One region of the Oceanobacillus sp. M60 genome, then DNA from elsewhere that is predicted to be linked to it. Evidence: a T-box and tRNA genes for the amino acid it is inferred to sense, from the RefSeq annotation. Region 1 holds a T-box; the other holds one or more tRNA genes.
What was found. A T-box is a leader RNA that pairs with one kind of tRNA and senses whether it is charged. The one in region 1 lies ahead of ACW0TQ_RS05990 (valine--tRNA ligase), so its partner is inferred to be a tRNA-Val.

Region 1 (16,015 bases):
TAGCTGATCAATACATATTTTTAGCTTCACAGAAAAAAATGAATTCAGATGATCCGAGTTCTGCTGACATCTACAATATTGGAACCGTTGCAAAAATTAAACAGATTACGAAGCTGCCGAATGGAACACAACGAGTACTTGTAGAAGGGTTCTATCGGGCGGAGGTTATTCGTTATCTGGAAGAAGAAGAAAACTTTATTGTAGAGGCAGAAGAAAAAGAGGAGATTGTTGGAGACAGCTATGAAACTGAAGCTTTAATGCGTACGCTGCTTGAACAATTCCAACAGTACATAAAGGTTTCACGTAAATTAACGGATGAAACATTTGAAACCGTTGGCGATATTGATCATCCGGGCCGCTTAGCGGATATGATTACCTCACATCTTTCTTTAAAGCTGGATGACAAGCAGGAGATATTAGAATGCTTTGATGTCACGGAAAGAATACATAAGCTTCTGGATATTATTGCGGATGAGCGGAAGATTTTATCCATTGAAAAGAAAATCGGTCAAAAGATTAAAACTTCCATGGAAAAAACTCAGAAAGAATATTATTTAAGAGAGCAATTAAAGGTGATACAAAAAGAATTGGGAGACCGTGACGGCAGAACTGGCGAATTGGAACAGCTCAGAACAAAAATTGAACAGTCTGATATGCCTGAAAGAATTACCACCGTTGCGATGAAGGAATTAGGACGTTACGAAAAGGTCCCGCAGTCATCTGCTGAAAGCTCTGTCATCCGAAATTATATTGAGTGGCTTGTTGCGCTTCCATGGCAAACCAAAACAGAAGATAATATTCAAATGAAGAAAGCTGAAAAAGTGTTAAATGCAGATCACTATGGATTAGAAAAGGTGAAGGAACGCATTTTAGAATACTTAGCTGTTCAAAAGCTTACTAATACGATAAAGGGGCCGATTTTATGTCTGGTCGGACCGCCTGGAGTCGGGAAGACTTCTCTAGCGAAGTCGATTGCCAACGCAATCGACCGGAATTTTGTCCGTATTTCTTTAGGCGGCATTCGGGATGAAGCGGAAATTCGCGGACATCGCCGAACTTATATCGGCGCCATGCCGGGAAGAATTATGCAAGGAATGCGGCGGGCTGAAACGGTTAATCCGGTATTTTTATTAGATGAAATTGAGAAAATGTCCAATGATTTTCGGGGCGATCCTTCTTCAGCTATGCTGGAGGTACTGGATCCAGAACAAAATCATAACTTTAGTGATCATTACATTGAAGAGACCTATGATTTATCTAATGTATTGTTTATTGCTACTGCAAATAACATCAACAGTATTCCAGAGCCGTTATTGGATCGGATGGAATTAATCTCTATCCCGGGGTATACAGAGGTTGAAAAGCTGCATATCGCGAAACGTCACCTTATACCAAAACAAATTAAAGAAAATGGACTGACTAAAAGTAAAATACAAATTCGTGAGTCTTCTATCATGAAATTAATCCGCACATATACGAGGGAGGCAGGCGTCCGCGGTTTAGAAAGACAAATTGCGACGCTTTGCCGGAAAGCGGCTAAAGAGCTTGTCTCTGATGAAAGCAAGGACAGGATTATTATAACCGATCGCATTGTAGAAGAATATCTGGGCAAGCCGGCATACCGATATGGATTGATTGAAGAGGAAAATCAGGTTGGAGCGGCAACAGGGCTTGCATATACAACAGCTGGCGGAGATATTTTATCGATAGAGGTAACGCATTATCCGGGGAAAGGGAGCCTAAAGCTGACTGGTAAACTTGGCGGCGTTATGCAGGAATCGGCGCAAGCTGCGTTTAGCTATGTGCGTTCTCGTACAGAACAGTTGAATATAGAACCCGATTTTTATGAAAAATACGATATTCATATCCATGTTCCTGCCGGTGCAACACCTAAAGATGGTCCGTCAGCCGGAATTACCATTGCAACAGCCCTCGTATCTTCCTTGACAGGGCGTCCTATCAAAAGAGAAGTAGGAATGACCGGTGAAATTACACTTCGCGGGCGTGTCTTGCCTATTGGCGGATTAAAAGAAAAAGCATTAAGTGCACATCGCGCCGGATTGACGACGATTATTCTTCCGGAAGATAATGAAAAAGATATAGAAGACATTCCAGAAAGTGTCCGTGAGGGGCTTCAGTTTATCCCGGTGAAGCATTTAGATGAAGTATTAGAAATCGCGTTGGTAAAGGAGGATGAACCAAATGAAAGTTAATCAAGCAGAAATTGTAATCAGTGCTGTCAGTGAGAAGCAATATCCGCAGGAGCAATATCCTGAGTTTGCGCTGGCTGGCCGTTCAAATGTCGGAAAATCTTCCTTAATCAACAAGCTGATTAACCGGAAAAACTTGGCAAGGACTTCTTCCAAGCCGGGAAAAACACAAACGTTAAATTTCTATCTGATAAATGAATCTCTTTATTTTGTCGATGTTCCGGGTTATGGATATGCACAGGTATCTAAGAAAGAACGGGCAAAATGGGGCGGCATGATGGAAGAGTATTTTAAAAACAGAGAACCGCTCCGGGCTGTTATTTTAATTACTGATTTACGCCATGAACCGACGACTGATGATGTTCAGATGTATGATTATTTGAAGTTTTTTGAGCTTCCGGTCATCGTAATCGGGACAAAGCTGGATAAAATCCCAAAAACAAAGAAGGACAAGCATATTAAGCGATCTAAGAAGGTTTTAGAAATAGATCCAGATGATATTTTTATTCCTTTTTCCGCAGAAACCGGCGAAGGCAAGGATGCGGTTTGGGGAGCGATAAAATCTTTTATCGCGGAGGAGCGTCCGTAAAACTTCCGCCTGAGTGAAGTTTTCTTATAAGAGAAGATAAAATAAGGATACAGCCAGAAATTAAAATTTCTGGCTGTATCCTTATTTGCGTTTGAGCATAAACATACCTAAGAGAATAAGCAGAATCGGCCAAAATCGTTCTAAGAGCGAAACAATCGGTTCAAGCCAGCTGGTGTATATAGAAAGCTGTTCCGAAAAAAGAAATAGCAGGCCTAATAAAATAGAGAAAAGACCTAAGAAAAATCCTTTTTTTGTTTTGGTATAACGGATAATAAAGGCAAGTCCTATAATAATGAAATAAACAGACCAGTCATCGATCCAAAAAGAGTAATGTTTGACTCCATGAAGATGAATGCCGATTCCAAAAAGTAATGTACCTATAAATAAATTCTGGTATGTTTTTGTTGTATAGCTATGAATGATGATACCAATTCCAATTACAATCAGGAAAGATTGCCATGAATAAAGGTCAACAAAAAAAGGAATCCGAAGCTCCCGCAGTAAAAGAAAAATACCGATTCCGATACATAAATAAGCAAGCAGTGAATGCTTTCTTTTCATCGAAAAACCTCCCAAATGTCTCTGTTTCTGTGCTGCAAATGATGATACCTGTTGTAACAGACACCCCCTTAAAAAGCAAGTACATTGTCTCTTAAAGTGAGTTCCTTGCTATAATGGGTCAGTTATGTTACATTACAGTCGGAATAAGTTGTTGCAGCGGTCGTTTTTATTTAGCTGGAATGAATCATTTTATCATACATATCTTTATGTTACGTACGAATTGTTTCAGATTCTGTTCACATTTTAGCACGAAAAGCACTTCATGACATGTTATAATGATTATTAGATAATAATCATAAAAAGTTTGAATCATTTAATCATAATGGGGGTAGTACGGTGCATATTTTAAAGGTTGGTTTTAATTACAAAACAACCCCTGTAGAAATTAGGGAAAAGTTTACATTTAATGAAGAAAAATTGTCAGAAGCAATGATTGTATTGAAGGAACAGAAGAGTATTCTGGAAAATGTAATTGTTTCAACATGTAATCGGACGGAAGTATACGCAGTTGTTGATCAGCTTCATACTGGCAGATATTATATTAAACAATTTTTAGCAGATTGGTTTGGAGAAGAAAAAGAAACCTTTTCAACTTACTTGCACATTACGGAGGATGATGGTGCAATGGAGCATTTGTTTCGCGTGACGACTGGACTCGATTCCATGGTTCTTGGCGAAACACAGATTCTTGGCCAGCTGAAGCAGGCTTTTTCAAAAGGACAACTGGCAAATACAACGGGTACCATTTTTAATGAACTGTTTAAGCAGGCCATTACATTCGGGAAGCGGATGCATAAAGAGACAGGTATCGGTGAACATGCTGTCTCCATCAGCTATGCAGCTGTGGAATTAGCAAAAGAAAAGTTCGGAGACTTGAGTAATAAGCATGTAGCTATTTTAGGCGCCGGTAAAATGGGCGAATTAGCAGCGAAAAACATTCAAGGTGCTGGAGTAAAGGATATCACTGTCATTAATCGCACACAGGAGAAAGCAAAAATGATGGCAGAGAAATTTGAAGCTAAGGTTGCCGGGATGGATGAACTATCTGTTGTATTAGAAGAAGCGGATATCCTGATTAGTTCTACCGGTTCAGAGTCTGTTGTTTTATCAAAAGAAGATATTGAAAAGGTACAAAGTAAACGGCAGGATAAAGAACTATTCTTAGTAGATATTGCGGTTCCCCGGGATATTGATCCGGAAATTGCTGAAGTTAATCAAGTTGCTTTATTTGATATTGATCACCTGCAGAATATTGTGGATGAACATCTGGAGTCTCGAAAAGCAGCAGCAGAACAAATTGAAATATCCTTAGAGGAAGAAATTGTCCAATTCAAGGAATGGATGAAAACATTAGGTGTTATCCCGGTTATATCTGCTCTAAGACAAAAAGCGCTATCTATCCAATCCGAAACAATGCAAAGTATTGAACGGAAAATTCCAAGCTTAACGGATCGCGAGAAAAAAGTGCTTAATAAGCATACGAAAAGTATTATAAATCAGTTACTGAAAGAGCCGATTACGCAGGCGAAAGAATTGGCAGGTGCTGAGCAGGCAGATGAGGCGTTGCAATTATTTATTGATATTTTTGGGATTGAGAATGAGGTAAGAGAAGAATTTGCGAAACAGCTGAAAAAGAATGATGCATTCACCAAATTTACGCAAGAGGAAGCCTCCTCATTCAAGGTTATTGAACGAGTAACCACTGCCTAAGCAGGATGGATTCATTCTGTTTACATCATTCACATCCAACCAGAAGGTCATTTCATTTACTTTCTGGTTGCTTTTTATTGTAGAAGAAACCTGGAAAGGTCGAGGAGGACACATCATGCGAAAAATAATTGTTGGTTCGAGAAAAAGTAATTTAGCCATGACACAAACGAAATGGGTTATTGATCAGCTGAAAAAAGCTGGTGTAGAAAATGAATTTGAGATTAAAAAGATTGTTACAAAGGGAGACCAAATCCTGGATGTAACCCTATCGAAAGTTGGTGGAAAAGGTCTGTTTGTAAAAGAAATTGAAAAAGCGATGTTTGACAAAGAAATTGATTTTGCCGTACACAGTATGAAGGATATGCCTTCTTCTCTTCCAGAAGGGCTGGAGATTTCCTCTATTCCTGACAGAGAAGACCACCGCGATGCTTATATTGCGAAAAATAATATCAAATTAGCAGACCTGAAAGAAGGCTCGATTATCGGCACAAGCAGCTTACGCAGAGGGGCACAAATTCTTGCAGCCAGACCAGATTTAGAGATTAAATGGATTCGTGGAAATGTGGAAACACGTATCCGAAAATTAAATGAGGAAGACTACGATGCCATTATCTTAGCTGTATCCGGTTTGAAGCGGGTTGGTTTAAGTGAGAATCTGATTACAGAATACCTGGATCCGGAAATCTGTGTACCTGCTGTAGGACAGGGTTCGCTTGCCATTGAAAGCCGTGAAGATGATACAGAATTAAAAGAAATCGTTCAAAGGATCCATAATGAATATACAGCCAAAACAGTATTAGCGGAACGTACTTTCCTGCATTTATTAGAGGGAGGGTGTCAAGTTCCAATCGGCGGCTATGCTTATTTAGATGGCGAAGAAATCGTCTTAACTGCTTTAGTAGGAACCCCTGACGGAAAAACAATCCTGAAAGAAGTCGTCCGCGGTAATGACTCTGTTCAAGTTGGTAAGCAGGCGGCTGAAATATTAATAAATCAGGGAGCTAAAGATATCGTTGACCGTGTCAAAGAGGAGATGGAATAATCATGGGAAAGCCGCTTCACGGGGAGCGCATATTGATTACGAGAGAAGAGACAAAAGCTGCTGAAATGGCTGACAAAGTCACGAAGCTGGGCGGTAGTCCAGTTATTGTCCCAATGATTGAAATAAATTTTCCAGAAAAACTTGAGGATACTGCTATACTGGAACGCCTCTCGGATTTCAGCTGGGTATTCATGACAAGCGCTAACGGTGTGGATGGTTTTTTTCAGCTGCTCCGTAAACAGCAGATAACGTTTCCGGAAGGATTGAAGATAGGAATCGTCGGCAAGAAAACAGAAAAGGTATTGCATCGATATGGTTATGCTGCTTCCTTTGTTCCGGAAACCTTTGATGCGCAGGCGATGGCAGAAGCGTTTATCTCTTTTTACACATCGGATAAGCCGGTGCTGCTGATACGGGGTAATTTATCAAGGCCGACGCTTCCAGAAAAGCTAAAAGAAGCCCAGATTGCTTATGAAGCATTGGAAGTGTATGAGACAACGTATTGTGTGGAATCAAAACAGAAGTTGAATCAAGAGCTTCCAACTGTTGATTATATAACGTTTACAAGCCCATCAACAGCAGAGGCGTTTGTACAATTAGCGGAATGTATACCGAATAATGCAACCTATATTTGTATCGGTAATACGACGGAAGATAAGGCAAGGGAATTAGGGATTCCTGATGTATATACGTCCATACCATATACAACAGATGCGATGTTGGATTTAATTTCAACGATTGCAAACGAAAGGAAGATAAATCATGAGTGAATTCACATTTGACAGACATCGGCGTTTGCGTTCATCCGTTTCGATGCGCGCACTCGTTCAAGAAACACACTTACGGGCAACGGATTTTATTTATCCGATATTTGTTATTGAAGGAGAAGACATCCGTAATGAGGTTTCGTCAATGCCGGGAGTTTTCCAGGTTTCTTTTGATCATTTATTGAAAGAAGTGGAGGAAGCGTATCAATTAGGAATCCGTTCGCTTATTTTATTTGGCGTGGTAGAAGAAAAGGATGAAATCGGATCCGAGGCTTTTCATGATCATGGAATTATTCAGGAAGCAACAAGAATCGTGAAACAGGCGTATCCGGAAATGCTTGTTGTTGCGGATACCTGTTTATGCGAGTATACCTCGCATGGACATTGCGGCGTGATTGAAAACGGAGATGTAGCCAACGATGCTTCTCTGGAGCTGTTAGCTAAAACAGCTGTATCTCAAGCAAAAGCAGGTGCCGATATTATTGCTCCTTCCAATATGATGGACGGATTTGTAACTGTCATCCGCCATGCTTTGGATGAAGCCGGTTTTCACCATATTCCGATTATGTCCTATGCGGTGAAATATGCTTCCGCTTATTACGGTCCTTTCCGTGATGCAGCAGACAGCACACCTCAATTTGGAGACAGGAAAACCTACCAGATGAACCCGGCTAACCGTTTAGAGGCAATTCGTGAAGCGAAATCGGATATTAAAGAAGGCGCTGATTTCTTAATTGTCAAACCGAGCCTGTCTTATATGGATATTATGCGGGAAGTGAAAGATAATTTTGACGTGCCCGTCGTTGCATACAACGTGAGCGGGGAGTATTCCATGATTAAAGCGGCTGCTTTAAATGGCTGGATTGATGAGAAAAAATTAGTAACAGAAACCCTGCTATCGATGAAACGTGCAGGAGCAGACTTAATTATTACCTATTTTGCAAAAGATGTGGCAAAATGGTTGCAAGAAGATAAATAAGGGAGGAAGAGCATGGTAAACACAAGATCAGTAGATGCATACAAAGAAGCTGTTGATTTAATGCCCGGCGGGGTAAACTCTCCGGTACGTGCATTTAAATCAGTGGGGCTTGATCCGATTTTTATGGAAAAAGGAAAGGGCTCTAAAATTACCGATATTGACGGCAATACGTATATTGATTACGTACTAAGCTGGGGACCGTTAATTTTGGGACATGCAGATGAGCGTGTGACGAAAAGTTTAAAGGAAGTTGTTGAAAAAGGGACAAGCTTTGGAGCACCTTCATTATTAGAAAATCAGCTGGCTAAGCTCGTTATTGACCGTGTTCCATCGATTGAAATGGTTCGGATGGTCAACTCTGGGACAGAAGCAACGATGAGTGCGATTCGTCTGGCGCGGGGTTATACAAACCGGGATTTGATTATTAAATTTGAAGGAAGCTATCATGGCCATGGGGATTCCCTGCTGATTAAAGCCGGCTCTGGTGTTGCAACACTTGGTCTTCCAGACAGCCCGGGGGTACCAGAAAATATCGCTAAGAATACCATTACCGTTCCTTATAATGATGTAGAGAGCTTAAAGCTTGCTTTTGAGCATTATGGTGATAAAATCGCAGCGGTGATTATGGAGCCTGTATGTGGAAATATGGGAGTCGTGCCTCCAAAAGAAGGCTTCTTACAGGCTGTACGCGATATTACCGAGCAAAATGGTTCGTTGCTTATCTTTGATGAGGTAATGTCAGGCTTCCGCGTCGGTTATTACAGTGCGCAGGGACATTTTGATGTTACGCCTGATTTAACCTGTCTGGGTAAAGTCATCGGCGGCGGTCTTCCTGTCGGCGCATACGGCGGAAAACGGGAAATTATCGAACAGATTGCACCGACTGGTCCAATTTATCAAGCCGGTACATTATCCGGTAACCCGTTAGCCATGACAGCGGGCTATGAATCGTTAGCTTCCTTGACAGAAGCGTCTTATGAAGAAATTAATAAGAAAGTAGACCGTCTTACAGAAGGGTTCCGCCAGGCGGCAGACAAATATGATATACCGCTTCATATTAATCGTGCCGGTTCCATGGTCGGTGTATTCTTCACAGATCAGGAAGTCGTTGATTTTGAAACGGCGCAATCCTCTAATTTAGACTACTTTGCGCAATATTACCGTGCGATGATTGAAGAAGGCGTATTTTTACCGCCATCTCAATTTGAAGGATTATTCTTATCTACTGCACATACAGATGAGGATATTGAAAAGACAATTGAAGCGGTGCATACTGCTTTTTCTAAGATTGAAAAATAATGATAAAGAGAAAATAAAAGAGAAATCCATGCGGGTTTCTCTTTTTTACTGACAGAATATTACTTTCTCAAATTCAAGTGGAGGTCATACAAAGATGCTGTTTCAAAATAATAAGCTAACTGTTCGTGAATTAACAAAAGAGGATAATTATTTACTGGCAAAGTGGCTTTCCGATCCGGCAGTTCTTCAATTTTACGATGGGAGAGATAATCCATTTGATTTAGAAAAAGTGAATGAAAAATTTTATCCGCTTCAAGACAATGTAGTCAGATGTATCATAGCTTTTGATAATATTGAAATCGGTTATATTCAATATTATCTATTAAATGTAGACACGAGAAAAAAGTATGGTTATTTAAATGATAATAATGTTATTTAGGGAATAGACCAATTTATAGGAGAAACGCAATACTGGGATAGAGGTATTGGCAAACTCCTGATCCAGTCTATGGTTGCTTATTTAATGAATACGAAACATGTAAATAAAGTCGTCATGGACCCCCAAGCCTGGAATAAAAGAGCGATTCGCTGTTACGAGAAAAGTGGTTTTAAGAAAATAAAATTACTTCCTTGCCATGAACTGCACGAGGGCGAGTATCGGGATTGCTGGTTAATGGAATACCCGGAAACAGAGTGATTTCTTGAAGCGCGTTTAACATAAACGATACCCCTGCTTTTCTTGTTTGCTTTAAACCAATCTTCCTCCTTAGCATATTCCAATGTTTCTTATCATATAAATGATAACGAATGATTCGCATCTGGACTGTTTGCGAGAGGAGGAATACATTTGTCAGTAGATTCTAATTCATTTGTTTTTGAACTGGAAGAATCACTGTTTTTTGAAAAAGGACAGGAAGTAGAAGAGCTCAGAGGAATTTCCATTGAACCAGAAATAACAATCGAATCATTAGATAACTATATTTCTATCCATGGCAATCTTGAACTGCAGGGAGAATATCAAAAAGTAAATGGTGAAGAAGAAGGAGAAGAGATTTTTGACTTTGATCAAATTCAGGCTAAGCGTTATGTCGAAAGTATTAGAGAGGTAAATGGACTGTATGTATTCACCCATAAATTTCCTGTAGATATATCTGTGCCGCCTCATCGGGTGAATAAAATAGAAGATGTCACGGTACAAATTGAATCCTTTGATTATGATTTATTAGGTGCAGATAGTTTAAAAATTACTGCTGCAGTTGAGATTCAAGGGATTTTACAGGATGAAGCATATCGTCCGTCAGAAGAAAATTGGGAAACAGCAGAAGCGGATCAAGAACAGGTAGGAGATACATTTTCCTTCGAAATAGAACTTCCGGAAGAAGCATTGACCCGCAATGAACAAACGATATCGGAAAATCAGCAAAAATTAGAAGAACTGCTAGCGTCAGAAGAAGAAATTAAACCGGAAGTTGAACCGATATTGGAAGAAAGCCCCCCGGAAGAAGCATTAATTCGTAATGAGCAAGCGATATCGAAGGATCAGAAAAAAATGGAAGAACTATTAACATTGGAAGAAAGCTATTCAGAAGAGGAGCCAGAAGATGACCCGGATCGATGGAAAGTAAAGTCACAGCCTCTTTCTGAATATTTCGAGTCTCTTTCGAAAGGAAAGGCTTCAGAGGATGAGTCGGAAGAAGAAGAGCAGGTGGAAGAGGTATTAGAGGCTGAGGAAGATATGGAGATGACAGGGGAGGAGCCAGGCTGGGATGTCGCTGATGAATCCGAGGTGATTGATTATATAGAAGATACCTTCTATCCAGATACACCCAGGGAGGAAGAAATACTGGTGGCTGAAGAACCGAAAAAAGAGGAGGAACGAACAGAAAGCGAATCGTTACTATCTCAGATTTTCCGCGAAGCAGACGAGGATCATTATGCCAAAATGCGTCTGTGCATTGTTCAGGAGAATGATACGATCGATACCATAGCAGAACGGTTTGCAATCAGCCCGCTGCAATTAATCAAGCATAATCAATTAGAAGAAGAATTAGAAGTAAATGAAGGACAGCTGCTTTATATTCCGTCTAAACAATAAATAAAGACTCTGCACAAATAATGAATAAGATTATTTGTGCCGGAGTTTTACATAATCTATGTTTTTAATTATTTTATGCAGGTTAATATTCAGATGTAATGCAGATTTGATATACACGAGCAATTTCAAGTTTACAAATAAGGGGTGACATGTGGTGAATATATGGAAGAAGGTCCTGGAAGCATATCATATCTATCCCGTCAGTATTGAAAAACAGACAGAGCGTGTTGTAAAAGTATTTGACGGTATGCAGGAATATGCTTTGAAGCGCAGTTTTTTAACAGAACAGACGATGGAGAATTGGCAGCATGTCTACCGTATTGCTCGTGAAAAAAATGTGACAGAGATTTTACCTGTGTATTTAACCCGGGACAATGCATTTTTTCATAAGGAGGAAAATTTTTACTATTATTTAACACCTTGGATTGACTCTCCGGAGGTCACAGATTCCGCGTATAACATTGAGCGAACATTGCAGACACTTGCACAAATTCATAAAAAGACAAGGCAGACCAGCCGTATTAAATCTGATCGTCTCAAAGAATCCTTTCAAGGGTTTTCAAGCTTTTGTAAACAATCCTTAGATCAGCTCCATGCCCGTGTCACCGATTATGAAAGCAGAAAATATATGTCGCCGTTTGAGCTGCTTTATTGCACGCATTATAAAGGGGTTTGCCATGCTGTAGGGCTGCTGCAAGATAAACTGTATCAAATCTATGGAGAGGAAGAAACGGAGATTTTATGGTCTTCCAGCTTATGTCATCAGCGAGTCGACGATACGCATTCAAAGGGGGGCTATTTAATTAATTGGGAATCAGGAGGATTCGAGCATCCGGCACGTGATTTATCACATTATTTCCGGGGCTTGACAGGAGCTTATAACCAGCCTGAGGAAACAATACAGCAGGCATTTACGGTCTATCAAAAAACAAATCATCTGACTGTAAAGGAAATGCATCTTGTTTCTGTCTATTTGTTAAATCCATCATTCTATTTAAGTGTACTTAAGAATTATACAGACCGCCGCACAAAGAAATCGATGGTTAATCAGGTCAAAGAGCTGCAGCAGCAATTCCGCCGTTTAGAATTTGGGATGAATTGGGTGGAGTTTATTCAAGAAACATATGAGTCCAAAGAAGAACAGCCAGACTAAATCCATTGCATGTAAAAAGAAAGGGCAAGGCCAATTAGTACAGCTAGTATTAAAATATCAAATGCTGTTGGTATTAAAAGCGTTCGGATAATCTGAAAGACCAGAATTGGTGTGACGCAGGCTTCTACAACGAAAATACATTTTCTGGCCCAAAGCGGTATACGATAACGATAATAACGGGACATTTATTTCCCTCCTTTTTTGAATGAAGTGTGACTTCAGGAATGATATATAATATGTTATGTATAAATGCTCGAAAAGTGTGTCAATAATATAGATACACTTTTTAATGAACTGGGAACAAGCCTATTTATCGGTAAATATATGAAAATCTAGTTGACGTTCTTAAGCGGAAACGATAAAATAAATGTTACTAAGAAAACATACGAATACGTGGAAGAGAAGTAGTAAAGAGTAAACGCTCTTAGAGAGGGAAATCCTGTGCTGAAAATTTCCCGGGAAGGTTGTTCTTGAAGTCGTCTCTGATGTAGAATCTCTGAAAAATGAAGTAGGAGGTTCCGGTTGTCAGCCGATATCCATGACCTTGAGTGTGCTTTAATGAAGCTGCAGCAGCTTTTATTGATCAGCAAACAAAGGTGGTACCACGGAAATATACCTTTTCGTCCTTTATGTATAAGGATGAAAAGGTTTTTTTAGTTGAATGAATGAAGGAGGTTTTTTAACATGTCAGATAAACAAAATCAGCTTCCTCCTAAATATAATCCACAAGAAGTGGAAGCAGGAAGATATCAATTTTGGTTAGATGGGAAGTTTTTTGAAGCAAAAGATGATCCGGAGAAGGAGCCGTATTCCATTGTGATTCCGCCGCCAAATGTAACAGGACGATTGCATTTAGGGCATGCATGGGATACCACGATGCAGGATACAATCACACGTATGAAGCGTATGCAGGGCTATGATGTATTATGGCTTCCTGGAATGGATCATGCGGGGATTGCTACCCAGGCGAAGGTAGAAGCAAAATTAAAAGAATTGGGAACCAGCCGCTATGAGCTTGGACGGGAGAAATTTCTTGAAAAATCCTGGGAGTGGAAAGAGGAATATGCAAGCTTTATCCGCTCGCAGTGGGAGAAACTTGGACTTGGATTAGACTATTCCCGGGAACGTTTCACGTTAGATGAAGGTTTGTCTGAAGCTGTTCGGGAGGTATTTGTCCGTCTTTACGAAAAAGGATTGATTTATCGCGGCGAATATATTATTAACTGGGATCCCTCCACGAAAACAGCTCTTTCTGATATTGAGGTGATTTATGAAGAGATTCCAGGGAAATTTTATCATATGCGCTACCCGATAAAGGATAGTGATGAAACAATTGAGATTGCGACAACCCGGCCGGAAACTATGCTCGGTGATACGGCGGTTGCGGTGCATCCAAAAGATGAACGCTATCAGCATTTAATCGGAAAAACGGTTATCCTGCCGATTGTAGGAAGAGAAATGCAAATTGTTGCAGATGATTATGTAGATATGGAGCTTGGCTCCGGAGCAGTTAAAATTACACCTGCTCATGATCCGAATGACTTTGAGATTGGGAACCGTCATAATCTAGAGCGTGTGCTTGTGATGAACGAAGATGGTACCATGAATGAAAATGCAGGGAAGTATCAGGGATTAGACCGTTTTGAATGCCGGAAGCAGCTGGTTAAAGACCTGCAAGAGCAGGGTGTGCTCTTTGAAATCGAAGAACGTCCGCATCAGGTCGGGCATTCGGAGAGAAGCGGTGCAGTGGTAGAGCCTTACTTATCTACACAATGGTTTGTAAAAATGGAGCCGTTGGCAGAATCAGCTTTGAAGATGCAGGATTCTGACGCGGAAAAAGTCAACTTTGTACCAGAGCGATTTGAAAAAACATATTTCAACTGGATGGATAATATCCGTGACTGGTGTATTTCCAGACAATTATGGTGGGGGCACCGGATTCCGGCCTGGTACCATAAAGTAACAGGTGAAATTTATGTAGGTAAAGAAACGCCGGAGGATGTTGAAAACTGGGAGCAGGATGAGGATGTATTGGATACATGGTTCTCATCTGCCTTATGGCCGTTCTCTACCATGGGCTGGCCGAATGAAGAATCCGCTGATTTGAAACGTTATTTCCCTACCAATGTTTTGGTAACAGGCTATGATATTATTTTCTTCTGGGTATCCCGGATGATTTTCCAATCAAAGGAATTTATGAATGAACGTCCATTTGAGGATACATTGCTGCATGGCTTAATTCGTGATGCTAAAGGAAGAAAAATGAGTAAATCCCTGGGGAACGGTGTAGACCCGATGGATGTCATTGATAAATACGGTGCCGATTCGCTGCGTTATTTCTTAATGACTGGTTCTACACCTGGTCAGGACCTGCGTTTTCATTGGGAACGAATCGAGTCTACCTGGAATTTTGCCAATAAAGTATGGAATGCCTCCCGTTTTTCTCTGATGAATATGGAAGGGTTCCAGTATGAGGATATTGATTTAACAGGGGACTTAACGGTTGCAGACAGATGGATTTTATCCCGATTGAATGAAACAATTGACCATGTAACGAGAAATGCAGATAAATATGAATTTGGCGAAGCAGGAAGATATCTCTACAACTTTATTTGGGATGAATTCTGTGATTGGTACATTGAAATGGCTAAGCTGGCGCTGTATGGTGAAGATGAAGCCAAGAAAAATACAACCCGTTCTGTATTGGCACATGTATTAGACCAGACGATGCGTATGCTGCATCCGTTTATGCCTTTTATTACAGAGGAGATCTGGCAGCAGCTTCCGCATGAAGGAGCATCTATTACAGTCAGCGAATGGCCAAAAGTAAATCCGGCATTTGATGATAAAAAAGCAGTTTCTGAAATGCAGCGCTTAGTTGCTATTATCAAATCTGTACGTAACAGCCGGGCAGAGGTAGATACACCGATGTCTAAGCAAATTGAGATACTTATCTCCGCAGAAAATGAAGAGCTTGTGCAGGAATTAGAAAAGAATCGGGAGTATTTAGAGCGTTTCTGTAACCCGAGCTCTCTGCAAATTGCAGAAGATATTGCAGCACCGGACAAAGCGATGACCTCTGTTGTGACAGGTGCAGAAATCTTCCTTCCTTTAGAAGGCCTGATTGACTTTGATAAAGAAATCGCACGTTTGGAAAACGAACTCGCTAAATGGAACAAAGAAGTAGAAAGAGTGCAGAAAAAGCTCTCTAACCAAGGCTTTATCAGCAAAGCACCAGAATCCTTAGTGGAAGAAGAAAAACAAAAAGAAAAAGATTATCTGGATAAACAGGCGAAAGTAAAAGCCCGTTTAGCAGAATTAAAACAGTAATTAAAAATGCTATGAGACAATTTCTCATAGCATTTTTTCTTTTATATACGTTACATATTCTTCTAATATATTGATATCGCTGAGTTTGCTCAACGTACGCGAACCAACGGCGTCTTCAATTTCATTAAATATAAATTCTCCATTTTCCGTGAACATAAAATCAATACCGGCAAGGCCGAAATCATAAGCATTTATAATTGTTTGAACGATACTTTTTTCTGTTTCATTTAACGTATACAGAGATGCTGTTCCGCCAAGAGAGTAGTTTGCTCGAAAATCGTTTAAGTTCTCACGTAAAACAGCTGCTATAATCCTTGTACCAATCACGAACACGCGTAAA
Region 2 (16,015 bases), on a different contig from region 1:
TCTATATGGTCCACATGATCGTAAACTCGTTTTCTTACAATTAAAGCAACGGTTAAACATACAATAATCGCTAAAATAATCCCTACTACGACAGCCATACTTTGCCTCCCAACCAATAAACCTCTATATAAATATATCAACAATTATAAAAATCACAATAATATATCCTTTATAATATCATGTATTCCGCCCTTTTGGCTAAAGAAAATACATTTTTCTTATCGATTCAACAACTTTTTATTGTAATACGGAGAAAAAGACATATTTTTTATTATTGAATCTCCCCTCCTATCCTCACGTCCGTATTAAACTGTATCCATTTTTGTATACTTTTCGTATACTTTTTAACAAATTGTTCATGAGCAAATTCCCCTACAATTTGGTCCTTCCAATCTGAATGCAAAATATAAGGGGTAATCAGCATCCCCTTCAGCTGCATAAATAAATAGTGCTTCTCTTCCTGTCCGACGCTTTTACCAATTGTTTCCTGAAACAGCGCTTTTAAATAATAGTTTTCTTTCGCCAGATAGGTGACGGTCATTTCTCTGACAAACACGGAATCAAGAGATAATTCGCGCTGAATAAAACATGTTAATTGATGATGCATTTGCTTATAATGTATAATTGTAAAAATTAATTCATTTAATCGATAGATTGCAGCATCAGCTTCTGTTTTTTCCAGTGATTCTTCTATTTTTTCTAAATATGCTTCATAATAGTTTGTTACAGCATATTCTAAAAGGCCCTGCTTCCCTTTAAAATAATAGCTGATCAAGGAAACATTCACAGAGGCCCGCTCTGCAATATCGCGCACAGAAGTGCCATGGAATCCTTTTTGAAAGAATAGGGAGGAAGCAGCATCAACTACTTTTTGCTTCGTTATATTATTTTTCATTCTTTTCAACTCCTTACTCTATTCATACGACAAAGAAAGGGATAAATCCTTTAATCGATTATCGACAATAAATTTCAATATGTCATTATTTGTCACGCTTTTACTATAAACTTTTAGGAGGTAATACATCATGTTTCAACAACTTGATTATTCTGGAGAAAAAACAAAAGACTATGAGCTTCTTATTAAACAACTGGACGCACTATCCACAGGAGAATCAAATCAAACCGCGCTATTAGCAAATGCTTCCTCTCTGCTCAACCAATTTTTAGATGAAGTTAACTGGGTTGGATTCTACTTAACCGAAAACGAAGAATTAGTGCTCGGCCCCTTTCAAGGACTTCCTGCCTGCATTCGTATCCCTTTTGGAAAAGGAGTTTGCGGTACTGCGGTTTCTAAAAATAAAACACAGCGTATAGCAGATGTCCATCAATTTCCTGGTCATATCGCCTGTGACGGAGCTTCAAAGTCCGAAATTGTTATTCCTATTTCCCGCAATAAGGAAATTATCGGTGTTTTGGATATCGACAGTCCGATTTATGACAGATTCGATGCAATCGATCAAGATAATTTAGAAAAATTTGTTGCACAGCTTGAGAAACATTTATAAACGTCCTTTTTCACTATAAATGGTAACTGTAGATATATTCATTATAACGGATTCGAATGCATAATAAATCATTTTTGCTCTTAGAGAAAAAAATATTCTAACTTAACATTTTGTTAATTTCACTCTAATTTAGCCTGATTTATTTAACTCTATGTTAATTTTATGTTGACAAGCGTATATGTAAATTATATACTATAATTTGTGTAAAATAATAAAGTGGCCTAAGTGAGTCGACGCTTGCACTCATTTTGTTCCTTTGTAAGTTTCAGCTTATAAAGGTGTATCGTGTAACTCTCTGCTGCTGGAGCGATGGTACATGAAAACATAATGAACAACGGAACGATCACGCGCGTTTTATTTTATGCAAATAAAACATAAAGGAGGAAATGTCCTATGTCACGTTATACTGGATCAGTATGGAAGAAATCACGTCGTCTTGGCATTTCATTAACTGGAACTGGTAAGGAATTAGATAAACGCCCTTACGCTCCTGGTCAACATGGACCGAACTCACGCAGAAAACTATCTGAATACGGCTTGCAAATGCAAGAGAAGCAAAAACTACGCTTCATGTACGGATTGAACGAACGTCAATTCCGTAACCTGTTCAATAAAGCTGGTAACATGAAAGGTATCCATGGTGAAAACTTCATGATTCTTCTTGAATCTCGTCTTGATAACCTTGTTTACCGTTTAGGTCTTGCTCGCACACGTAAACAAGCTCGCCAATTGGTTAACCATGGTCACGTTACAGTAGATGGCGTTCGCGTAGATATCCCATCTTACTCTGTAAAACCAGGTCAAGCAATTGCTCTTCGTGAAAAATCTCAAAAACTAGATATCGTTACAGAAGCGATTGAAGTGAACAACTTCGTACCAGAATATACTACTTTTGATGCGGAGAAAAAAGAAGGTACGTATGCTCGTTTCCCTGAGCGTTCTGAACTTCCAGCTGAGATTAACGAACAGCTTATTGTTGAATTCTACTCTCGTTAATCGGGTTGAACTGAATTTAAATACAAGAAAAGCCTTGGAAATGTTGTTAAATCAATGTTTCAAGGCTTTTTTTTATACATTTTGCAATAGGTTGAAGAACTGTATTTTCGGTGGCTTTTTAGTTAGAAAAAATGCGTGAGCAGGAAGCTTAACCTTTCAATATGAGGGCTTTTTTATTTAAAAAATCCTTATTGATTGTTTAATATATAGATAGATTGGCAATACTGGTTTTTAAACATGAGAAAGAATAATACGTTTAATAACTTGGAGGGATTTTAAAATGGAAGCATTTGATATTTATACGAACGGGGCGCAACATACAGTAGTCGCTAATTCTCAAAAAGAAGCTAATGAATATTTTAAAAATATTTCCAGAAAGAAAATCATCTATTCTGAGCCTGTGGCTGGACCAGGAATAATTAGTTGGTCAATTCGCGACACTTCAGAGTTTAATAACATGGAAAAACAGTAAATTTAATTGATAAGGCCTCTCACGCTCTGTGAAGGGCTATTTTTATAAAATGAAAATTATTTTATTAATCTTAAGAACCACAATCTGGTTCAGGTTAATCAGTTTGGAGTATCCATGAATGCAGTTTCGCCTGCTTTTTCGGCGGGTTTTAGAAAAACCAAGAACACCGCTTGGTCTTTAAATCACAGGTGTCCTCGCCGAAGCGATGTCCGGATGTCCGCTACGGGAAGTCGCTTTCCGCGGGCAACGTTCAGCCGCACGGTAAGAAAACCGCTTCCTGCTCAGGTCTACCTGTTGCTTTTTCCGTTGGAGCGGCTATATTCAGCATTTTTTATATACTTTCTTACTCTTTACAAAATGACCATTCAAACCTTGCTATATCAAGGCTGTTATATTCCATTCATTTCTACTCTCATTAATAGCGTGAAGCCTGTTCAAAAAACCCCAGATTCCTTACTTATCAAGGTATCTGGGGTTTTTATATTTAGGCAAAAGCCGACCTAACGATTTTCAAAATGTTATTGCCGTTAAAACAGCCTTTTATTTTGTATCATTTTCATTCGAACTGTTCAGCTCATCTTTTATTTCGCCTTTTTTATCTTTTGCGGCACCCTTTGCTTTATCAGCTTTTCCTTCCGCTTGCTTTTTCGGGTTATCTGTTGCTTTGCCGTACGCTTCTTTTGCTTCACCTTTTATTTTATCTCCTGCACCTTTAATTTTATCTTTAAAACCATCACTCATGTTAATATACCTCCTACGAAATCTAACAATTTATTTATATTATTTGTGTTCCACGAATAATATATTTCTAAACTAAATAATTTAAAAAAGGTGCTGTGCCCCAAACTTACCGGGACACAGCACCTTTGCATTTTATAAATTAAGTCCTGGCGGCATCTGCTTTCTCCATCCAGTCTTTCCCTTCGATATGTCTTGCCACAACCATACTCGACACCGTATCACCAGTAGAATTCACCATTGTAGCCGGCGGGTCAACAACCACTCCGATAGCTGTGATGATTGGCAGGGCCTCAATCGGAAAGCCATACAATGTGATAATCATTAACTCCCCTGTAAAGCCGCCTCCCGGAATTCCACTCATCACGATACCAGATAATAAACAAATACCAATGGCAGTTAAAAATGTATCGATTCCAGTGAAATCCTGATTAAATACCCCAAAGATAAAGGCGATTTTTAACATAGCAGATAAACAGGAACCATCCATATGAATGGTGGCTCCAAGCGGCATAATGGTCTCACGAATATCTTTCGGAACACCAATCCGTTCTGCCGCCTGCAGGTTAACCGGGATTGTTGCAACACTGCTTCCAGTCCCCAGTGAGGTTGCAGCCGGTCCAAGTATATTTTTCCAAAAGCGGCTGACTCCTTTTTTTCCGCCAGCAAGGAAGGCATATAATGTAAAACCAATCGCAAAATACAATACAGCCACAGGGTAATAGACAATCACTGCCCTGGCATAATCACCAATCAACGCTGTACCAAATTCCCCTACTAAGGATGCAAAGTACGCGCCGAGCCCAATCGGAGCATAATACATAATGAGTTTAATTAACTTCATAAACACATCGGAAGCACTCGTTAGCAATCTTCCAAACGGTCTCCCCTTCTCTCCTGCCAATCCAGTTGCAACACCGACCAGGATGGACATCACAATAAGGGCCATCATATTATCTCTTGAAAATAAATCAACAAAATCAGGTACTGTAAATGTATTGACTAATTGATCCCCTAAACTCTGTTCTTCTATATTTTCAGGAGTGCTTAAAGGGATATCGACACCTGAGCCCGGCTGGAATATAACAGTAGCAATAAGCATCACTACAGAAGCAATCACCCCGGTTACGACAAATACGGTAATCATCGACCCCATGATTTTCCCAAGCCGCTTCATGCTATCCATGCCGGCAATCGCTGACGAAATAGAGAAAAATACAAGCGGGATAACAATCATAAATAATAAATTAATAAATAAATCCCCAAAAGGTTTGATAACAGTTGCATCATCTCCAAAAATCAATCCAATTATCGCTCCAATAATAATAGAAGCTAAAAGAATAAGTGGAAATCGATAGGCTTTTAATTTTTCTAGCATTTTATATTTCCTCTCTCTTTCAAATTAAATATAATGTAATCTATTTCATTTTACAGGAAGGAAGAATTGAAGGAAAGTTATTAAATATTCTTATGATTTTAAATTTATCTATTCCTAAGATGTATTGTCCCTCATTTATTCCACTTTAACAGGCGGACAAAAGCATAGAGAATAGTCTATTAAAATAAAGCAGTCATCAAAAACTCATTTTTCGATGCGATTCAATTAGAACGAAATAAATATTTATTAGCTTGTCTTCTGCTTCATTTGGCTGTATAATATAATTTGTACTTACATACGATTCCGTAGCTCAGCTGGGAGAGCGCCACCTTGACAGGGTGGAAGTCGTTGGTTCGAGTCCAATCGGAATCATTCATTAATAAATAGCGACTTCTAACTATTTAGGAGTTGCTATTTTTATTTTTACTCATGCTCGTTTTCCTTTTTACATACTATCTATATAAATTGAAGTAAGAAATTACACTTTATTTTTCTTATAAAAACGACGAAATAATGATTGAAAACAGTAACTAGCGACGGTTTTTGATGGGGCGAGTAATCGCAATGGTTTTCGGTGGGGCGAGTAACCGCAGTCCCAGAAGAAAAACACAGAGACTCCTGGTCAGCTAAGAACGGTCACGTCCTGTGACCAACGACCGACACTAGGACGTCCTGTCCGTCGTGGGAAAGCGCGGAGGGAAGACCCCGCAGAAAAAAAGCGAACTTCTTTTTTTCTGCGGGGCATAAGTGCGACTTTGCTTCTGTCTGCGCCTGACGGCTTGCCAATCAGCAAGTCTTCTTTAAAGGAGATGAGCTCGGGGCCCACGGAAAGCGGAGTGTTTTTCTAGGGTTGCGATTACTCACCCCATGAAACCCGTTGTAGCGGTAGCTATTAATTTCAATTTATATAGTTATTATTGTAGATTTTACAGGGTTATAACTCCCCCCCATCATCACTTCGTAAACCGAACCAAATACTGGCTTATTTATCACCATTCATTCTATAATATAGTAAACAATTTATTTCCATTTTAATTTCTGAATACTTTTACTCTTTTAGTTGGCGGGTGGTTGATTTGCGAAAGGTGTTTTCCTATTTAAGACCTTATACATTTCCTTCAATAATTGCATTCTCATTAATGCTTATCGAGCTTACAGTAGAGCTGTTGCTTCCCCTCTTCTTGGGACTGATGATTAATCAAGGGGTAGTAAATCAGGATATCCAAAATATTGCATTTTGGGGTTCGATTATGATTGGCCTGGCTCTTTTATCCTTTCTTGCAGGCGTTCTAAATTCTTTTCTGTCCTCTCATGTCAGCTTTTCCTATGCTTATGATTTGCGGGAGGAACTATTTTCCAAAATTCAGAGCTTCACCTATGCAAAATTAAATAAATACCCTACATCTTCTCTGGTTACGCGGTTTACAAATGATATCCGCCAGATTCAGAATACCGTTTTCATGGTGCTTCGTATTATGGCAAAAGCACCATTGACTGTCCTTGGCGGTGTTATCATGGCTTTTGTAGTCAATGCGCAGCTGGCATTGATTTTTTTAGTCACTGTGCCGCTTCTCATTTTATTTCTTTTATGGATATTAAAAATTTCAAGCAAATTATTTAAACAGGTACAGAGCAATGTAGACGATGTCAATCGTGTCATGCAGGAAAACCTTGCCGGTATGAGACTCATCAAAGCCTTTACCCGCCGCAGCACAGAAGAAAACCGATTTGATGACGCCAACCGGACACTTGCTGTGACGACCCGAAAAACCTTTCGAATTGTGGAATCATCCGGTCCCGTTTTATTGTTTGTTATGAATTTAAGTTTAATTTTTATTATCTGGTTCGGAAGCATCCAAACTGTTAACGGGCAGGCAAATATTGGTGAAGTTGTTACGATGATCAATTATGCGCTTCGTGTAGCGATGGCCATTTCTATGTTTTCTTTTATTATCATGATACTTTCCAGAACAAAGGCGTCTGCCGAGCGAATCAGCGAGGTGCTCACAGAGGAAGATGGAGAACAAGAGGAGTTAAAACAGGCGGTTTTTTCTTTGTCGAAAGGCCGCCTCGTATTTGAGAATGTCTCTTTCCGTTATCCGGACGCATTTAAGGAAACACTATCAGATATTTCATTCTCCGTAAATGCTGGTGAACGACTGGCGATTATCGGAGCAACAGGGTCCGGGAAGACTTCTTTATTCCAGTTGATACCCCACCTTTACGAGCCTTCTAAAGGAAATATTTACGTAGATGATATACTTTTAACGGACTATTCCTTCAAGGCTTTACGGGATGGTATTGGTTACGTTCCGCAGACACCGCTTTTATTTACCGGCTCTATTTTTGATAATATCGCTTTTGGAAAAAAAGATGCAACAATGGATGAAGTGATTCAAGCAGCGAAGGATGCACAAATCCATGATACGATTCAGCAGCTGGAACATCAATATGAAACCAGAGTCGGTCAGAAAGGAGTAAATCTCTCCGGCGGACAAAAACAGCGCATCTCTATTGCCCGCGCCCTTATTCGCAAGCCGGAGATGTTAATGCTCGATGACAGTACAAGTGCACTTGATTTAGCTACTGAAGCACGTTTTCTGCAAGCATTGGATCATTATCCGTGTACAGTTCTTCTAATTACACAAAAAATAACTACTGCTAAAACGTCCGACCGGATACTTCTGCTAGACCAAGGAAAAATTCTGGATATCGGTACGCATAATGAGCTGCTCGACCGCTCTGAATTATACCGGGCTGTCGCAGAATCACAGCAGGAAAAGGAGGTTCTCCATGCGAAATAATTCTTTAAAAGCTGCTTTTCAATATAAACGAATTGATGTATCAACTGTGAATACAGGTGATTCAAAAAAAGCAGAAAACATGGGAGCTGCCTTAAAACGGATCTGGAACTATTTAAAAATGGAAAAAGGGAAACTATTTCTTGTCATTTTCATGGTCGTTATCAGTTCATTATTTGCTCTATTGGGTCCCTTTCTAGTCGGAATGTCCATTGACCATTTTATTGCAGTCGGGCAGCTAAACGGACTTGGTATGCTGCTTTTAGGATTGGTTATCGTCTACATGATTCATTCCTTATCGCTCTTTCTTCAAAACTATTGGATGGTAGACATTGCACAACAAACCGTATATACCCTGAGAAAAAATTTATTTGAACAATTTCACCGCCTCCCTATTTCCTACTTTGACCAGCGGCAGCATGGGGAGTTGATGAGCCGGCTAACCAATGATATCGATAATATCAATAACACCCTGAACCAATCTGTGATTCAAATTTTCGCCAGTGTGCTTACTTTAATCGGTACTGTCAGTATTATGCTTTACCTCAGCCCTATCCTGACAGTTGTTACGATGTCTATTATTCCAGTCATGTTTTTTGCGATGCGCTGGATCACCAGAAGAACCGGACCGCTGTATAAATTACAGCAGCGGGATCTGGGAAATGTAAATGGCTATGTAGAAGAAATTGTTTCCGGTCAGCATGTTGTGAAGACGTATTCACAGGAAGACTATGTAAAGAATCAGTTTGAGCAAAGAAATAAATCCTTGCAGAATACAGGCTTTTGGGCTTTGACCATCTCTGGGTTCATCCCGAAGATCATGAATACCTTGAACTTTTTAAGCTTTGCGATAATCGCCTTTGTCGGCGGTGTGCTGGTTATCACGTCAGACGGAGCACTGGTTACTGTCGGAACGATTGTTATCTTTACTGAATATGCCCGACAATTCACCAGACCTTTAAATGAATTATCAAACCAATTTAACCTGCTTCTATCCGCTATCGCAGGTGCAGAAAGAGTATTTCAGGTAATGGATGAAACGCAAGAGGAAGTTGATGAGGAGGACGCAATAGAGCTTCCAGATACAAAAGGGCATCTTGTTTTTGATCATGTTGGCTTCGGTTACGAATCTGCCGACATTCTAAATGATATCAGCTTGGAAGCAAAGCCTGGAGAAACGATTGCATTTGTAGGTCATACCGGCGCCGGAAAGACTACCATTATTAATCTGATTTCCCGTTTTTATAATTATGATAGCGGACAGATTACATTGGATGGTGTCGATATTAAAAAAATAAAACGGACCAGCCTGCGAAAGCATATGGCTTTTGTTTTACAGGATACATTCTTATTTCACGGAACGATTCGGGAAAACATCCGTTACGGCAACTTAGATGCGACGGATAAAGAAGTAGAACAGGCTGCGAAGAATGCGAATGCTCATGACTTTATCATGTCTTTGCAGGATAGATACGACACCGTGTTGAATCAGGACGGAAGCGGCATTAGTCAGGGACAAAAACAGCTGTTGACCATCGCCCGCGCATTATTAGCAAATCCGAAAATTTTAATCCTTGATGAGGCGACCAGTAATATTGACACCGTAACAGAGCTGCACATTCAAGAAGCATTAAAACGCCTGATGAAGGATTGCACAAGTTTTGTTGTCGCCCATAGACTCAATACGATTCGGGAGGCAGATAAAATTATTATGCTGGAAGATGGAAATATCATGGAGCAGGGCAGCCACGAGGAGCTTATGAAACGGAAAGGGAAATATTATCATCTTTATCAATAAAAGGAGACTTTATTCAGTCGAATTTTTTCCTTTCCTTCTAAATATCAGTTGACTGAAACAGGCTGTTACACTTCGATAAAAATAAGCTTCAAAAGGACGTTCAAGTGACAGCAACATCACACAATGATAAACTATTTCTATACGATAAAACATATTATTCATTATAAAAAATGGAGGTGGGAAGCTTGCGCAGGAAAGGAAAAATGATTGAAAAAGAAATAAACAGCTCCTTTTTAGGAGAAACGATGACATTACAGATTTATCATCCTGAAGTCTTTTCTACAGCGTATAAATATGAAATCTGCATCATGCAGGATGGAAAGGATTACTTTCAAATGGGACGAATCGCTACGTTAAGCGACAAGCTTCATGAGGAAAAAGAAATGCATAATGTGATTTTTGTGGGAATCCATTACAAAGATAAATATGACCGCAGAGAAAAATATCACCCGTCTGGCGAGCAGAATGAAGCATACACAGATTTTCTCATCCAGGAAGTTGTGCCGTATTTAGATGAACTGATTCCGGCAAATCATCTGGGGAAATCCCGTTCGATTATTGGCGATTCTCTGGCAGGAACGCTCGCATTGATGACCGCAATGAAATATCCGGATCTATTTGATAAAGCAGGACTCCAGTCTCCTTATGTTGACGATAAGGTGTTAGCATATGTGGAGCAGGCAAAGCCCTTGTCCACACTGGATATTTATCACACCATCGGTACAAAGGAAACAGCAGTGAAAATGAGTGACGGAAACACAGCTGATTTTGTAGAGCCTAACCGTCAATTAAATCAGGCATTGGCAAAAGCAGAAGCAGCGTATACCTATCATGAATTAGAGGACGGTATTCATACGTGGAAGTATTGGCAAAATGATATGCGCCGTCTGCTCACAACTTTATTTGATTAAAATTTCTATTTTCCATTTCTTTTGCTATACTTATGTAAATACAGATTATTTATAGCTGATAATAATTTCTATACTAGGAGGTTGTTTGAATGAAATATGGAATTGCTATTTTCCCTTCAAAAAACGTACAGGATCAAGCCAATGCATTAAGAAAGCGTTACGACCCAAGGTACGCTTTAATCCCTCCGCATATTACATTAAAGTACCCGTTTGAAACAGATCCGGAGCAGATTGATGACGTGGTTCAGGAGCTCCATAAAATTGCGGGCAGCGTAGACCCTTTTTATATTCATATCAATAAGGTAAGTACCTTTGAACCGATAACAAATACCATTTATTTAAAAGTTGAACCAATCGAACAGTTACAAACGCTCAATGAACACCTGCAGCAAGGAATTCTTGAGAATAACCAAAAACATTCTTTTGTACCGCATATTACAATTGCCCAGGATTTGGAGCATGATGAATTCTCAGATATTGTAGGAAGATTAAAAATGGAAGGTTTTGCAATCAAGGATTATATTGACCGATTCCAGCTGTTATACGAATTAGATAACGGTTCTTGGACGGTATATGAAACATTTTTATTAGGAAAGGAATAAACACGCATGCTCGTAAAAACTGCAAGGACACCAGAAGAATTACAAGATGTGTATCACATTCGAAATGAGGTATTTGTAGATGAACAAAACGTGCCTTCTGAAGAAGAGATAGATGAATTCGATAAAACAGCAACGCATTTTATCGCCTATGATGAAGAAACTCCAGTTGCTGCCGCCCGCCTTCGATTCACGGAAGACGGTTATGGTAAATTAGAGCGCATCTGCGTGCTCAAATCACAACGCGGAAAGTCTATCGGCAAAAAAATAATGCAAAAAATGGAACAAGAAATAATACAACAGGATTTTCATAAAGCCAAATTAAACGCACAGACACATGCACAAAATTTTTACCAAAAGCTTGGCTATGAAGTGACATCTGGAGAATTTATGGATGCAGGCATTCCTCATGTCACCATGATAAAAAAATTATAAAGGTTTAAATAGAGGCTCTTATCTCTGGCAGATAAGGGTCTTTTTTAATACATTTTTTCTCTGCTTTTGTACACACTATAAAATACTGTGTACATTAAAGGAGCGTATGATATGTCTAGTTATATGAGTATGTTTACAGAAGTTATCTTTGGTTTTTTCGCATTATTTTTAATCACAAAATTATTAGGCAAAACACAGATTTCTCAGATTACCCCATTTGATTTTATTTCCGCATTGCTCTTGGGAGAATTAGTCGGGAATGCTTTATTTGACCCAAACGCCGGCATACCGGAAATAGCATTCGTCGTAGCTCTATATGCTATTCTCATGTATATTATCGAAATCGTATCACAAAAGTATAAGCGGACCAGACATCTGCTTGAAGGAAGTCCAACCATTATAATCCATCGCGGCAAACTTGTCCGGGATATGATGAAAAAAACCAAGCTGGATATTAATCAGCTGCAGCACCTTTTAAGAGAAAAAGATGTGTTCTCTATCAGTGAGGTAGAATTTGCAGTATTAGAAGCAAATGGAACGGTTTCTGTTCTGAAAAAAACGGATTATCAAACGCCTACACGCAAGGATCTAAAATTATCTCCCCAGGATGTTACCTTGCCTATCACGCTCATTAATGACGGGGAAATCATTCAAGATAATATGGAGGAGAAAAATCTTCCATTATCCTGGCTGGAGGAGTCTATCCATGAACAGGGGTATAAAGATGTTTCAGAAATTTTTTATGCAGAGTATATAAAAGGGAGTCCTCTATACATTGTACCCTTTTTTAATCGTAATCATAAAAAATATACAGATTATGATTGAGGCTGATCTTCTGCTTAATCATAAGGAAGCATTCCTGTTGGAAACAGGAATGCTTTTATTATACATATTTATTGATATGCCTTCCTCTCCCCGTGATGAGGGAAGAATCCAGCGGCAGGTCGATTGGTTTTTGAGGTTCAGGCCGATTGCGGTAATAGCGCTCATATGTCGCGCTTAGTTCCTGATGCTTTCTATCCAATTGAACCTTAAAAGCACTTTCTACTTGGTCCGCTTTTTTCTGGGTCGGCTGTACTCTTTGATGATAATCAGCATACTGTGAAGTCTGCACCGGAAGAATATATCCCATCCCCCGCACCTCCTTTGTATAGTCACCTTTATATACCCTTCCTCAAAAATTTGAAACCGCTTTTTTCTATATTATATACAGTTTCTTAATTTTTGTATAGTCAGAATTTTATTTTTATTGCAATAGCCATTCATCATAACCACACTCGCCCACACCAACACAAGGAAGACACATATCCTATAAGGAAAGAAAATTCAAATTGTGAAAGGAGCAATTTCTCATGGGTTGTGGAAAAAATTACGATACCGGAAGTTGTGTAGCAGATATTTTAAAAGACATTGTTGATGCTCAAAATGACATTGTAGAAAATTGCTGTGATACGAGCTGTGAACAATCAATCAACGATCTTTTATGTACAAATGAAGTAACGAATGATTTAGACACCGTACCTGTTATTCTATACTGCAAGGATTGCAAACCTTTTAAAGGGTTTGGCACCACGAAAAACCATCACAACAAGATGAATCCTATTTTATCAAGCTTTATTTTCAGGGTGAAAAAAGTAGATAAAAACAATTGTGCTATTCTTGAGTTATTACTCAGTGATGGAGAAAGCTGCGGTTTTGATCATATGAAGGATCCTACTGACCAAAACACCGAAGACCTGGAAGCAACAGGTATTTGTATCACAGTAGATTTAGATTGTTTCTGCCATGTTACTTGCTTACCAGCAATTAGAGCATTTCACTAAAATAGCAGCAAGAACCAAAAAGACACCATCCAGGTAATATATTCCTGGACGGTGTTTTTTAAAACCCTAATAACTGAATGCTTTCAATATCCTTAATTGCAATTTCCACCCTGTTTTTTCGGTTATTTAACTGTAAAAAAACAGTATCTTTTTCTGTTTCACGAATAATGCCCCGGTATTTTTTATTAGAAGCTGTCATTATTTCACACCTTATCGACGGAGCAAATTCAGAACGATTGGTTAAATAATTAATTTTTTCCGGAATCGTCATTTCCATAAACTTTTTCTTGCTCGATTGCTGTTCTTCTGACCGGGAGCTCTCGGCTGATGGTCTTTTTTTATCTTTTGGCTGTGTTTTATTCAAAGTCGGGACTTCGTTTGAATGGAGTTTCTTCTGTCTTCTATAGTCGCCAACATAATTTTCCTGCATCGGAGCTTGAGATGCTTTCAGTTGAGGCTGGCTGATGTAAAGTAAAGGAGCTTGCGCTTTATTTTTTTCTGTCATTGGTCATTACACCCCTTCTCGGCTTATCTTGTATAGTGTATGAACCTAGATTTTGTTTTGTGTCAAAAGCGCCATGTCTCTACATATGAAAAAGGATTGCCTCTAATTTGTGAGACAATCCTTTTTCAGTCATATAATCAAATTAAATAACTCATAAATGCAGTGGCCATTCCAAAATAAATCAATGTAGAAATAAGGTCATTAATCGTTGTAATAAATGGTCCTGATGCTACTGCTGGGTCAATATTCAAGCGATTCATCAGCATCGGGATAAGAGCCCCTGCTAATGTTGCTACAAGAAGGGAACCCATAATAGATAATCCTAAAAGTATGCCTAAATAAATACTTCCCTGCCATATAAAAATAATTGCTGCAAGGATTATTCCACAGAAGACCCCATTGATGAGTCCTGTTAATGCTTCTCTGCCCAAAAGCTTCCATTTTCCAGTATTCTCAAATTCTCCTGTTGCCATTCCTCGTACAGATACAGCAAGAGCCTGTGTCCCAGAATTACCTGCTGTCCCTCCAATTAAAGGGATAAAAGCAGCTAAAATCGCTACTTGCTCCAGGGTTTCTTCAAAGCTGGCAATCAATGTAGCAGTTAACATACCTAAAAATAACAGGATAACCAGCCAAGGAAGTCTTTTTCTTGCTGAACGAATTGCTGTATCGTCCTTAATATCCGTGTTGGACATTGCGGCTAATTTGGAGTAGTCCTCACTGGCCTCTTCTTCCATAACGTCTAAAATATCATCGACTGTGATAATACCTAGAAGATGATCTTGAAAGTCAACTACCGGAAGTGCAAGAAAATCATAATCCCTGAACATCTGTGCAACATCTTCCTGATCCTTTGCAACGGATACAGCGACAACTTTGGTACTCATGACTTCTTTAATCAATGTATCATGGTCCGCAATAATTAAATCTCTTATTGATAAGACACCGACTAAATGTTTATCATCATCGAGAACAAACAAGTAATAAATCGTCTCAGCGTCTGGAGCTTCTTTTTTTAACTGATTCATCGTCTCCGCAACCGTTTGATTTTCAAAGAGGACGACATATTCTGTTGTCATAATACTACCAGCGGTTTTTTCTTCATAATGAAGCAGCTGTTTAATATCGTTAGCAGATTCCTTATCCATGATTGTTAAATAACTGACCACTTTTTCTTTATCCAGCTCATTCAAAATATCGACTGCATCATCGACAGGCATTTCAGCAAAAATCATCGCAGCATATCTCGGATCCATCTCCTCAAAAAACTCAACGACATCATCCAAATCAATATTGATTAATATCTCTGACATTTCTTCAGGAGATAAATACGTGTATATCTGTGACCTTCTTTCTTCATCCTGCTGCTGGAAAAATACAGCCTGATCATATGGATGGTTTTCCAGAAACTCTGTCCGAAACTCCTCCATTTTTTCCATTTCCAATGCTTCTTGAACTTTATCAATATGTTCTTGAAACTGTTCTTTATATTGAACATCATATTGATCCTTTTTCATAGCAATTCCCCCTTTCTTTTCACTGATTTTCTTATTCTTACACATCCTTCCCTATTTTACAAGATGCGAAACAAATAGCAAGTCTTATAGCAGCAAACAAGAACTTTATCTCACTATATAAATTGAAGTAAGAAATTACACTTTATTTTTCTTATAAAAATGACGAAATAATGATTGAAAACAGTAACTAGCGACGGTTTTTGATGGGGCGAGTAATCGCAATGGTTTTCGGTGGGGCGAGTAACCGCAGTCCCTGTCCCGGAAGAAAAACACGGAGACTCCTGGTCGGCTAAGAACGGTCACGTCCTGTGACCAACGACCGACACTAGGACGTCCTGTCCGTCGTGGGAAAGCGCGGAGGGAAGACCCCGCAGAAAAAAAGCGAACTTCTTTTTTTCTACCCGCGGGGCATAAGTGCGACTTTGCTTCTGTCTGCGCCTGACGGCTTGCCAATCAGCAAGTCTTCTTTAAAGGAGATGAGCTCGGGGCCCACGGAAAGCGGAGTGTTTTTCTGGGGTTGCGATTACTCACCCCATG

Region 2: it encodes a tRNA-Val, which carries the amino acid that the T-box ahead of ACW0TQ_RS05990 (valine--tRNA ligase) is inferred to sense. The anticodon was not compared.

The regions. Positions count from the first base shown of each region.
Region 1 covers NZ_JBSSNH010000002.1:361,545-377,559, reverse strand. Annotated here, with positions in the region: gene lon (endopeptidase La) at 1-2,213, shown strand, start outside; gene yihA (ribosome biogenesis GTP-binding protein YihA/YsxC) at 2,203-2,799, shown strand; gene ACW0TQ_RS06045 (LiaF transmembrane domain-containing protein) at 2,881-3,360, opposite strand; gene hemA (glutamyl-tRNA reductase) at 3,697-5,070, shown strand; gene hemC (hydroxymethylbilane synthase) at 5,186-6,112, shown strand; gene ACW0TQ_RS06030 (uroporphyrinogen-III synthase) at 6,115-6,882, shown strand; gene hemB (porphobilinogen synthase) at 6,875-7,858, shown strand; gene hemL (glutamate-1-semialdehyde 2,1-aminomutase) at 7,871-9,157, shown strand; gene ACW0TQ_RS06015 (hypothetical protein) at 9,252-9,536, shown strand; gene ACW0TQ_RS06010 (GNAT family N-acetyltransferase) at 9,540-9,794, shown strand; gene spoVID (stage VI sporulation protein D) at 9,945-11,192, shown strand; gene ysxE (spore coat protein YsxE) at 11,347-12,345, shown strand; gene ACW0TQ_RS05995 (hypothetical protein) at 12,342-12,530, opposite strand; T-box leader at 12,731-12,976, shown strand; gene ACW0TQ_RS05990 (valine--tRNA ligase) at 13,030-15,675, shown strand; gene ACW0TQ_RS05985 (ATP-grasp domain-containing protein) at 15,700-16,015, opposite strand, start outside.
Region 2 covers NZ_JBSSNH010000006.1:114,223-130,237, reverse strand. Annotated here, with positions in the region: gene ezrA (septation ring formation regulator EzrA) at 1-98, opposite strand, end outside; gene refZ (forespore capture DNA-binding protein RefZ) at 272-895, opposite strand; gene ACW0TQ_RS15560 (GAF domain-containing protein) at 1,026-1,505, shown strand; gene rpsD (30S ribosomal protein S4) at 1,899-2,501, shown strand; gene ACW0TQ_RS15550 (hypothetical protein) at 2,782-2,973, shown strand; gene ACW0TQ_RS15545 (CsbD family protein) at 3,514-3,714, opposite strand; gene ACW0TQ_RS15540 (dicarboxylate/amino acid:cation symporter) at 3,854-5,089, opposite strand; tRNA gene ACW0TQ_RS15535 (tRNA-Val) at 5,389-5,461, shown strand; gene ACW0TQ_RS15530 (ABC transporter ATP-binding protein) at 6,166-7,893, shown strand; gene ACW0TQ_RS15525 (ABC transporter ATP-binding protein) at 7,883-9,688, shown strand; gene ACW0TQ_RS15520 (alpha/beta hydrolase) at 9,874-10,599, shown strand; gene ACW0TQ_RS15515 (YjcG family protein) at 10,689-11,201, shown strand; gene ACW0TQ_RS15510 (GNAT family N-acetyltransferase) at 11,208-11,633, shown strand; gene ACW0TQ_RS15505 (YetF domain-containing protein) at 11,745-12,458, shown strand; gene ACW0TQ_RS15500 (hypothetical protein) at 12,517-12,765, opposite strand; gene ACW0TQ_RS15495 (CotY/CotZ family spore coat protein) at 12,986-13,456, shown strand; gene ACW0TQ_RS15490 (CotO family spore coat protein) at 13,515-13,961, opposite strand; gene mgtE (magnesium transporter) at 14,099-15,478, opposite strand.